3 regions of the Agarivorans gilvus genome follow, and region 1 is predicted to be linked to each of the others. Evidence: predicted binding sites of a transcription regulator. Region 1 holds the regulator's gene; each other region holds the start of a gene.
The links. Region 1 encodes sigma-54, which starts transcription at its own class of promoters, with help from an activator protein. Its sites were predicted from a motif close to GTTGGCACGNNNNTNGNNT; they were not measured.
Positions count from the first base shown of each region.

Region 1 (3,258 bases):
TAATTAGCTGCTGCTGTTTATCGCCGGTAACTCGCGAGCGGATAAGGCTACTCAGCTCGTGAACTGATAGCCGCGAAGTGTCGACTCGTAAATCGGCATTGCTTGAGATGGGCTCAAGCAGTGCGGTTTCAGATTCAATGGCTTCTGCCAATGATACGCCGTTCTGGCTTAAAGGATGCACTCGTCGGGTCTCGCTGTAACGACGAATCAGAGCCTCATCTTTGGCATCTAAAAAGATACTCAGTAAGTTAATGTCGGGACCAGCATTTTTGATCGCCTGAGCGATAGGTGAGGGCTCGTCAGGCAGGTTGCGAATATCGATGCTAATAGCAACCTTCGAATATTTTTGTTTTAAATTGTCGATCAACGACTGCCACAACAATACTGGAAGGTTGTCGACGCAATAATATCCGAGATCTTCTAACACTCTTAAGGCAACAGTTTTTCCTGAACCGGAGCGTCCACTAACGATGATCAGTTCCATGAGGGCCCCTAATTAAGCTTAGAGTATTAGGCTACCATGATGTTGTATAGCTCGTCATCACTTTGTGCGCAGCGAAGTTGTTTACATATTTGTTTATCGTTAAGTTTTTCAGCAACTTGAGACAGGGTGTTGAGGTGTTGCTGACACTGGTCTTCGGGAACCAATAAGGCGAAGATTAAATCGACGGGTTGATTATCGATGGAGTCAAAGCTGATTGCAGGATCGCAGCGTAAGAAAACCGCAGTGGCTTGGTGTTCACTAGCAATTCGCCCATGGGGAATCGCAATACCTTGGCCAATACCGGTGCTGCCCATTTTTTCTCTGTTTAACAAGCTCTCAAAAATACTCTGAGCAGTCATGTCTAATTGACTGGCTGCCAGTTCGCTAATGATTTCAAGGGCGCGTTTTTTTGAGGAACATTGAACTGCACGTTGCGTGCAGTTCAAATTTAGTACTTTATTTAGTTGCATTAGGGTGACTAGTGTTTAGTGAGTTTTTCTTTGTGTTTGATAACCTGGCGATCAAGTTTGTCGATCAGGCTATCAATGGCGGCGTACATGTCGGTGTGTTCTGAAGTGGCAAACACTTCTCCACCATTTAAATGCAGGGTGGCTTCAGCAATCTGATTCAGTTTCTCCACATTTAAGATGACATGAACATTGTTTATTTGTTCGAATCGTCGGGTTAGTTTGGCAAATTTAGTGTGGACATACTCTTTTAAAGACTCAGTTATTTCTACGTGGTGTCCGGTAAGATTAATTTGCATAGATTTCGTCCCCTGTTATTGGCCTTAGATAAGGCTTTTTCGTTGGTTAGAAGGTGGAATTGCTAACGACTCTCGGTATTTAGCAATGGTACGTCTTGCCACCTTGATCCCCTGATCTGCCAAAATATCAGCAATTTTGCTGTCGCTAAGCGGTTTGTTGCTGTTTTCGGCAGCTACCAGTTTTTTAATTAGTGCCCTAATTGCGGTAGAAGAGCATTCGCCGCCGCCATCAGTGGTGACGTGGCTAGAAAAGAAGTATTTCAATTCAAAAATACCACGAGGCGTATGCATAAATTTCTGAGTGGTAACCCGAGAAATCGTAGATTCATGCATTTCTACAGCTTCTGCGACATCGTTCAATACCATTGGTTTCATTGCTTCTTCGCCGTACTCAAAAAAGGCTTGTTGGTGATGAACAATGCAGTTGGATACTTTTAATAAGGTTTCGTTACGGCTCTCAATGCTTTTGATAAACCATTTGGCTTCTTGCAAATGGCTGCGAATAAATTGAGTATCGTTGGCGTTGGTTGAGGTTTTACTGAGCGAGGCGTAGTGAGAATTGACGCGTAATTTAGGCATCGCATCAGGATTTAGTTCAACTACCCATCGCCCTTGGCGCTTAATCACTGATACATCCGGAATCACATATTGTGCTTGGTTGGGTTCAACCGCATTACCTGGGCGTGGTTCTAGAGTATGAATCAAACGCATTACTTCGCGTAATTGATCTTCTTTCAATTTGGTTTTACGCGACAATAAACGAAAGTCGCGATTAGCCAAGACATCAATATGATTGGTTACGATGTCTTTGGCTTCTTTTAGCCAAGGGGTATCTTCGGCAAAGCGGCCTAATTGAATCATTAAGCACTCTTGAAGAGAGCGAGCGCCAATGCCTACAGGGTCGAAGTGTTGAACACGTTTTAATACCGCTTCAATTTCATCAAGCTCGACGTCTAAATCGTTAGTTTCACTGGCACGTAAGCCTTCCAACAATTGTTCACAATCTTGGGTTAGGTAGCCGGATTCATCAATCGCATCAATAATGGCTAGCGCAATCGCTTGGTCAACCTCACTAAATGGGGTGAGTTGCATCTGCCATATTAAGTGGTCTTGCAAGGATTCTACGGTTTCACCTTGAAACAGCATATCGCTGTCTTCACTCACACCGCTACTGCCTGAGCTGGATGGCCCTGAACTGGCACTGTAAATATCGTCCCATGTGGAATCAACGGGTAAGTCATCAGAAACAGTGTCTTGGTTAATCGCATCGCCTGCTTCTAACTGGCTATTATCCACTTCGTTGTTTACACTGTTATCATTAGTTTTGTCATTAAGGGATTGAGCTTCATTAGCATCGTTGTCACTGGCGTGTGACTCATCCGCTTCGAGCAGGGGGTTGCTTTCCAGCGCCTCCTGAATTTCTTGCTGCAAATCCAGTGTTGAAAGCTGGAGTAAGCGAATCGCCTGTTGTAACTGAGGGGTCATGGTCAATTGCTGACCAAGACGCAACTGCAAAGATGCTTTCATTAACTGCCGCTGTTCCTTCTTCTTATTGTATTGTGTTTTTTTACTTGCACTTTAACTATAGCTTGAATTGTTCACCGAGATAAACTCGTTTCACGTGTTCATTTTCAAGTATTTCTTCAGGTTTCCCCGAGGCTATCAATTCGCCTTGGCTAACGATATAGGCATGTTCACAAACATCGAGAGTTTCTCTCACATTGTGATCGGTGATCAATACTCCAAGACCACGATCACGCAGGTGTTCAATAATCTTTTTTATATCGATAACAGAAATAGGATCCACGCCAGCAAAGGGTTCGTCAAGCAAAATAAACTTTGGAGCGGCGGCTAGAGCACGAGCAATTTCAACCCGGCGGCGTTCCCCACCAGACAGGCTCATGCCAAGATTTTTTCGAATGTGACCAATATGGAATTCCTCTAACAGGTCGTCCAAGGCCACTTGCTGTTGTTGTTTATCGAGATCTTTACGAGTTTCTAAGACCGC
Region 1 is NZ_CP013021.1:1,927,167-1,930,424, reverse strand. Features, by position in the region: gene rapZ (RNase adapter RapZ) at 1-484, opposite strand, end outside; gene ptsN (PTS IIA-like nitrogen regulatory protein PtsN) at 511-954, opposite strand; gene hpf (ribosome hibernation promoting factor) at 963-1,250, opposite strand; gene AR383_RS09025 (RNA polymerase factor sigma-54) at 1,275-2,777, opposite strand; gene lptB (LPS export ABC transporter ATP-binding protein) at 2,833-3,258, opposite strand, start outside.

Region 2 (3,258 bases), 900 kb from region 1:
GTTGATAGCGACATTAGCAGTAAATAGGGAAGCCACTGCCGAGGCAAAGGTTGCGATAGATACAAACAGGATCAGGGTCTTGGTAAACATCTTCATTGATTAATCTCCGAGCTCATAGTCGAGAGTGCTCCGTTACACTGCATTTAGTTATTGTTGTGCTTATTCATTGTTAATTTGTTGTTGCTAAAATAAGTGTGGCTATTATGCCTTTGTTTTTCTTGTTATTTAGGTGACGGAAATCACGGCTTAGCAGATTACTTGAGGTCTTAGTGAGGGGGGAGTTTCATACTCGCTGTGAAATAGTTGATTTCGTTAGCCAGTAGCGTATTTCATTAATTGCGTTTGCTAGTGCTTGTGTGTTTTTTAGCCATTTAAATGGTGGTTTTTTACCAATGGTTTATTGCAAGTGATTGATTTGAGATGTTAGCACTGACTAAATTTTACCTAGGGCGTGTTGAGCCTCATTAGTCTGGCAAAAAACATAAAGCCGCTTGGTAAATTAGCGGCTTTACATTTATGCTTTTTTAGCCTGATAGCCGTTGGTTTATTGCTTACTGACGAGGTCGCCTAATTGAATATTGGCGGTCATGCTTGGGTCTAGCGCCACCACAATGGCGCTGTCCTGATAGACCTGTTCGATCCGTACCTCACTGCCGGTGAGGCTTTGTTCTTGGCGGGGAATGTCCCATTCTCCCCAGTGGTAGTTTTGCTGGATTAGGGTAAGTAACATGCCGCGATTTAATTGATTGGCCTTACCGAGATTGATTTGCCAGCGATCAGGACCTAATACTTTAACCACGCTGCCTTGTAATGGCTGGCAAGCAAGTAAGGCATCCACTTCCCCTAGGATCTGTTGCAGAGTGTTATTCACGGTTTGGCCATAGGCTGATAACCAAAATTCCGCAGTGTAGGGGGAGATGATCTCACGAGCGTCAAACTCCCAAGGCGCGTTCACCGAGAAGCGTTTGTTGTAGATTTCTTCTAGATCAATGGCGTTATAAACTCGCGCATTGATAACAAAGTAGCGTTGCGGGTAGCTAAAGTTAATCACCTTGGGTTTATAGACTCGGTCTAAAGATATGTTTTCTATTTCTAGTCCTAATAAATACTGTGCACCGTAGCGATCGGCGACATCTTTAATGCCTTTGTAGTTGTGCTCACCCGGTTTGTAATAGTTGAGTGGCAATTTAGGTGGATGCTTGATATTAAATTGCTTACCCACTTGTCTAGCTATGTCGTAGGTTCGTTGCTCTACAGCCGGAGACAGTTCTTGTAACTGGCCGACTCGTGCTTGGTGCTGTTGCTTTAAGTAAGGGGGCAGCAACAACAGGTTTTTACTATAACCGCTGGCTTTACATTGACTGGCTTCGGGAAAGACATCGGCTTGCAAGATCACGTAAAACTGCTGCCCTTGTTGCCCTTCATCTAATACGGTGAGGTTGTGTAGTGAACCTTTAGATACCACCTCTAGCTGGTCGAGCGTAAGCCGACCACCGTTGACTTGGCTTATGCTGGTGACAGAGGCACCAGAATACAATAGCAACTGTTTAACTGCTTCTTGCATGGCAGTGCTGCGTGCTTGGTCAATCTGGTTGTTAACAATAGTTGCCTGTCCCTTCGCTTCATACCACTCCGCTTGGCTGGTACTGCAAAGTAGCATTCCTATCATCAAAATAAGTATTTTCATAAGCTCCTCCTGCACAGGCTTAAGCAATAACCGTACCTGAAGTAAAGTGTTATTTTTTTGACTGGAACGGTTTTTGCTTTAGTCGGCTTAGTAGAAGGAGAAGGGTATGCGATATACAATATTAGTGGCAGCGTTGCTGGTGTTACAAGGCTGTAATACTAGCTTGCATCATGTTTCTAATTATCCCTATGTTGAGCCTCGTGAGCAACAGGAGGCGGCGTTATTCGCCCATGTAGATGAGCTTTCGGAACAGTTAACCGATGATTTGGAGCTGGGCGAAAAGGATACGGTGGCGATTAGCACGGTGGTTGATTTAGATAATTTGCAAAGCAGTGATAGCTTCGGGCGGCAAGTGGCGGAGGCAATGTTTGCCGCTTTGTCGCAAAAGGGTATTCATACCATCGAGCCTCGGCTAACTGGCCGGCTACAAATGGACCCAGGCTTCGGCGAATTTTCCTTGTCGCGAGATGCGCAGTTGCTGCGCGAGCAGATGCAAATTACTTACGTGGTGGTGGGCAGTTTTCAACGAACCGACTCTGGTCGCCACGTGAACCTGCGATTAGTTGAGTTATCTAGTCAAAATGTGGTGGCTGCGGCCTATCAATTTATTCCAAATAGTGCGGGGGCCACTTCGCCACGTGTCACTAGTGTGAATGGGAGCTTGCAGCGTCATGAACAATCTGTACTTTAAATTTTGGTTTAGCAGCCTTGCTGTTTTGTTGTTGATTGCTTGCTCTCCGCGTACCCAAATTCAACAGGTGGAGTGGACTTATCAACCACCAGGTGATTTTACTATTGTTAATGCCGTGGGGTATGCTCCGATTAGCCAGCAACGCGGCGCTGATTTAGCAAGTAAGCAGTTACATGCCATGAAGGCGTCTAAGCTAGATGCCTATCGAGAGCTATCTGAACAAGTTTATGGTCAGCGCATTGACAGTAGTTCTACGGTTAGCGACTTAGTATTGGGTAACGAGCGTTTAGCTGCTTCTGTTGCTGGGGTGATTCGTGGTGCTAAGGTAGTGAAATCTTATTCGGTAGATGATGTGTATGTCACTGAGCTACAACTCGATTTTAGAGATGTGTACCGAGTCACTATGTCTATGGCCCCAACGCGCCATCTAGAGAGCCAAAAAACCATTCAATTCTAGTAAAGATTTTACCTTTCAAGCCGATAATTAAGGCGTAATAGACGATTAAGGACCGGATATGAAAGGTATGACTCTAGTGGCTCTGGCCACTTCATTATTGGTGGGCTGCTCTAATACACCATCAATGCAAAAAGTAATGGTGTATGATGGCTCGGCGCACAATGTTGCCCATGCTCATAACGCACATTACCTTGAAGGCGTCGTTGATGAGAGTGGCCAGTTATTTCTAAGCAGCTCTCCGCGCCGAACTCTTAATACTTCCAGCGTAGATCTCTCTGATAAGGCTGTAGAACATTCTCTCACCGATTATGTGAATGCCATGTCGCAGCGACTGGTTTCTAGTTCTCACTATGTTAATGCTGACACTCCGATAGGGGTGGCGTCCTTTGTTCCTTTGGATGATTTTAAAAGCACTGACGTGTT
Region 2 is NZ_CP013021.1:1,024,416-1,027,673, reverse strand. Features, by position in the region: gene AR383_RS04850 (methyl-accepting chemotaxis protein) at 1-96, opposite strand, end outside; gene AR383_RS04845 (flagellar assembly protein T N-terminal domain-containing protein) at 545-1,687, opposite strand; gene AR383_RS04840 (FlgO family outer membrane protein) at 1,794-2,378, shown strand; gene AR383_RS04835 (LPP20 family lipoprotein) at 2,359-2,835, shown strand; gene AR383_RS04830 (FlgO family outer membrane protein) at 2,894-3,258, shown strand, end outside.
Region 2: a site for sigma-54 is predicted at 1,748-1,766, ahead of AR383_RS04840 (FlgO family outer membrane protein). Genes of this name have one in related genera too.

Region 3 (3,258 bases), 2.2 Mb from region 1:
CTGAGCCTTTTCATCGTTGTTGAGAATGTACTCTGATGCTCCCTGAATAAATAACAAGTTATTCGCATCAGCCAACTGTTCACCATCGGCGGTAGAAATATTTTGCGCTAAAGTTGCTAAGGCCTGTTCGGCGATATCCTTACCATCTTCTTCGCTCAATAAACTGGCCGACAACAAAATAGCAGTGGGATCATTAGGTGTTTGTTGTTGCACTAACTTTAGGTAGCGTTTCGCCTCTGCCACTTCATCCATTTTTAGATTGATGATAACTAAGCTACGCAAGACCTTAGGATCTTTAGGGTCAAGTTCATAAGCTCGCTGATAATGCTGCAAAGCGGTAGTTAAGTCGCCTTTAGCAGAAACTAAGTCACCTTTTAATAACCATGTGCGTTCATTACTTTGCTCTTGTGCTAAAGAGCGTTCGATCCACTGTTCAGCCAAAGTGTATTGTTTTTGCTGAAGGTATAACATGGCTAAACTATTCATTGCCGCGGTTTTGCCGGGAGCCAGTTGCGTAGCTTGTTCAAACAGCTGCTTAGCCGACTCCGTTTGCCCCTGCTTTAACAGTACCTGCCCTTGCAGCAGCTTCCACTCAAATTGTGTTGATTTAGAAAACTCGTGCTCTCTATCTGCCAACGCTAACAGCTCATCAGTTTTGTTTTGTAGCAATAAAACGTTACCTAATAGCGGTAGCACTAGGTTGATATCAGCCCCCATTTCTAGGGCCTCACGTAATTGCTTTTCCGCCGAACCTAAGTTATTGGCGTAAAAATACACTTTAGCTAACAATAACTTAGAAGAAAGGTGTTGAGGATCGGCCTTCAACGCGTTCTTTAAATAGATAAAAGCTTCGTTTTCTTCACCATTATGAAAGGCTTTAACCGCCATTTCATAATCGTTCATTTGTTCATTAGCCAAGCTCACATTTACTAGCGATGATAAAACAAAAGCAATCAATAATTTTTTCATTGGGTAGCGGCAATCCTTGCGAGATCAGAGCAAATTAATTCGACTAAAAACAGTATCTAATGAACAAGGACTAAAAAAAAGACAAAAAAATACGAAACACAGAGTATTTCGTATTTTTGTTCAGAAAGGAAAGGAGGTTCAAATAATCAGTTAGCGCTTTCTAGTACGCAATGCAATACCAAATAGGCCCGCAGCGAACAACAACACAGTGCCGGGTTCTGGAACACTGTTGACTGGTTGCGCACCAGGTTCAGCTTGCACCCCAGCCAACTTAAAGGCATCGTTACCTGCATATTGCCCAGACCCGCCAAATACTGGATTGTAAGCGCCAATTAACCAATATTTTGATTCGGTACTGCTGGAAATCGCTTGATAAGCATAATCGTCAGCATCGTAAACTTGCGCTTCACTGGTCCAGCCGCTGGCTAAATCAGCCACATCATTCCAAGTGCTACCCGCTAAAACTGGAGCATCTGCTCCGTTATAGGCTAATACTGAGACATCGGCATGACGGCCGGCTCGGTCTCGTCCATTTCGATACTCATAAGCCCAGCCAAGAGAAAAGCCCGCTAAATTAACCGCAGTATCAAAACTCAGCAATACCATGTCGTAGTCATTGTAACCTGGCAGATAGTTACTGTTGTCAATACCATGGTCCGGATAAATAGGCCACTCATCACGGTTCATCAAGGTTAAACCATTACCGTCTGCATAATCCAAATATGCATCCTCGATGCTTTCACCAGAGCCGGTATTCGACCAACCGGTTAAGTTAAGGCCAATGCCTGATCCTGAGGTGCCAGAGAAACTATTTCCGTAATCATAGAAGTCACGAGAAAAGTCCTCGAAAGACCATGTCTCCGTCGCACCAAAGGCCGATAGCGATACGGCACAACTTGCCGCTAATAAAATTTTCTTCAACACAACGCCCCCTAAATAGCATTCTGTATATCAAACTGGTAATACCACGTAAACAAGCAACAATCAGGCCAAAATAAAAAAGCATTATTTAACAGCTATTTACACCCAAGCCTCGAATATTTCTGCCATTGCATGTAAAAAATACTGACAATAATGTGCTTAATTCTAAAACGCATCGCTCAATTTTCAAGCAAAACTTACGCCACTCATTAGCTCAAGCCCCCTACCAATATCGCTCAACCGTAACCTGCCCCGGTTTACGCCTTAGGTTTTTACTTAAACCTTTACCTTCAAGAGATTGCATTGCTGCAGTGATCATCTCAGGATTTCCACACAACATCACTTGAGAGCTCTCGGGACTTAAAGATAAGCCCACCGCGTTCTCTAGGCTACCATCGTCAAGCGCCTCAGGAATGCGCTTAACTAAAGCTCCAGCATAGTTCTCCCGCGTGACCATGGTTTGCAAAACGAACTGTTGAGGATAACGCTGCAGGTACTGCTCCAACACGTCCAAATAAGCCAAGTCTCTGGCATATCTAACCCCGTATACCACAACCACTTTATCGAAACGCTGCCATGGCTGGTCAGTGGCCAACATCGACAGGTAAGGTCCAATACCGGTCCCTGTTGCCATCAACCATAGATGTTTAGCCGGCGGGACTTCGTCAAGCACCAAAAAACCTGCGGCAGCACTCGATACCTCAATAGTCTCGCCCACATGTAAGTTATGCAGGTTAGGCGAAAGAGTACCGTCTTCTACTTTAATCGCTAATACTTCAAGATAATCTGCTCTCGGAGGGTTTACCAAAGAATAGGCACGAGCAATCCGCTTCCCTTGCTGTAACTCAGACAACTTTATAAATTGCCCGGCAACGAAAGGGGCAATGTCGGCCTCTATCCGTAAGCTAAACAATTGTTTGTTCCAATCAATTCGCTTTGTTACTCGACCTTCTACCCACATAGTTACTCCTGGTGTTTAATTACCTCTGACTGATGATCCACATAGATTAATTCATCTACATCGAAGCCTGCCTGCTTGGCCCGCCATACAAGTTCACTACGAATAGCATGCGGTAGGTCTGGGCTTCTTGCCAATAACCACAAATAATTTCTGCTCGGTCCCGCAACCAAGGCATATTGATAGGCTTCTTGGTCCAAAACAAAAATCACGTAGGCCCCATAAAACGGTCGAAAAAAGGAAACTTTTAAATAACCACGTCCTTGCTCGGGCAAATAGGCTAGGCCTTCTGCGCTTAACCAACGCCCCTCCTGCTCGGAAAAGCCCTTGTTAATCACCTTAACTTTGCCATTCGGCAGCACACTGTAAGTTGCGCTCACATGGCTCATACCGCGCTCGAAGGCATGATC
Region 3 is NZ_CP013021.1:4,118,961-4,122,218, reverse strand. Features, by position in the region: gene prsT (XrtA/PEP-CTERM system TPR-repeat protein PrsT) at 1-969, opposite strand, end outside; gene xdp1 (exosortase-dependent surface protein XDP1) at 1,120-1,893, opposite strand; gene AR383_RS19655 (ferredoxin--NADP reductase) at 2,114-2,851, opposite strand; gene AR383_RS19650 (lipocalin family protein) at 2,854-3,258, opposite strand, start outside.
Region 3: a site for sigma-54 is predicted at 1,945-1,963, ahead of xdp1 (exosortase-dependent surface protein XDP1). Genes of this name have one in related genera too.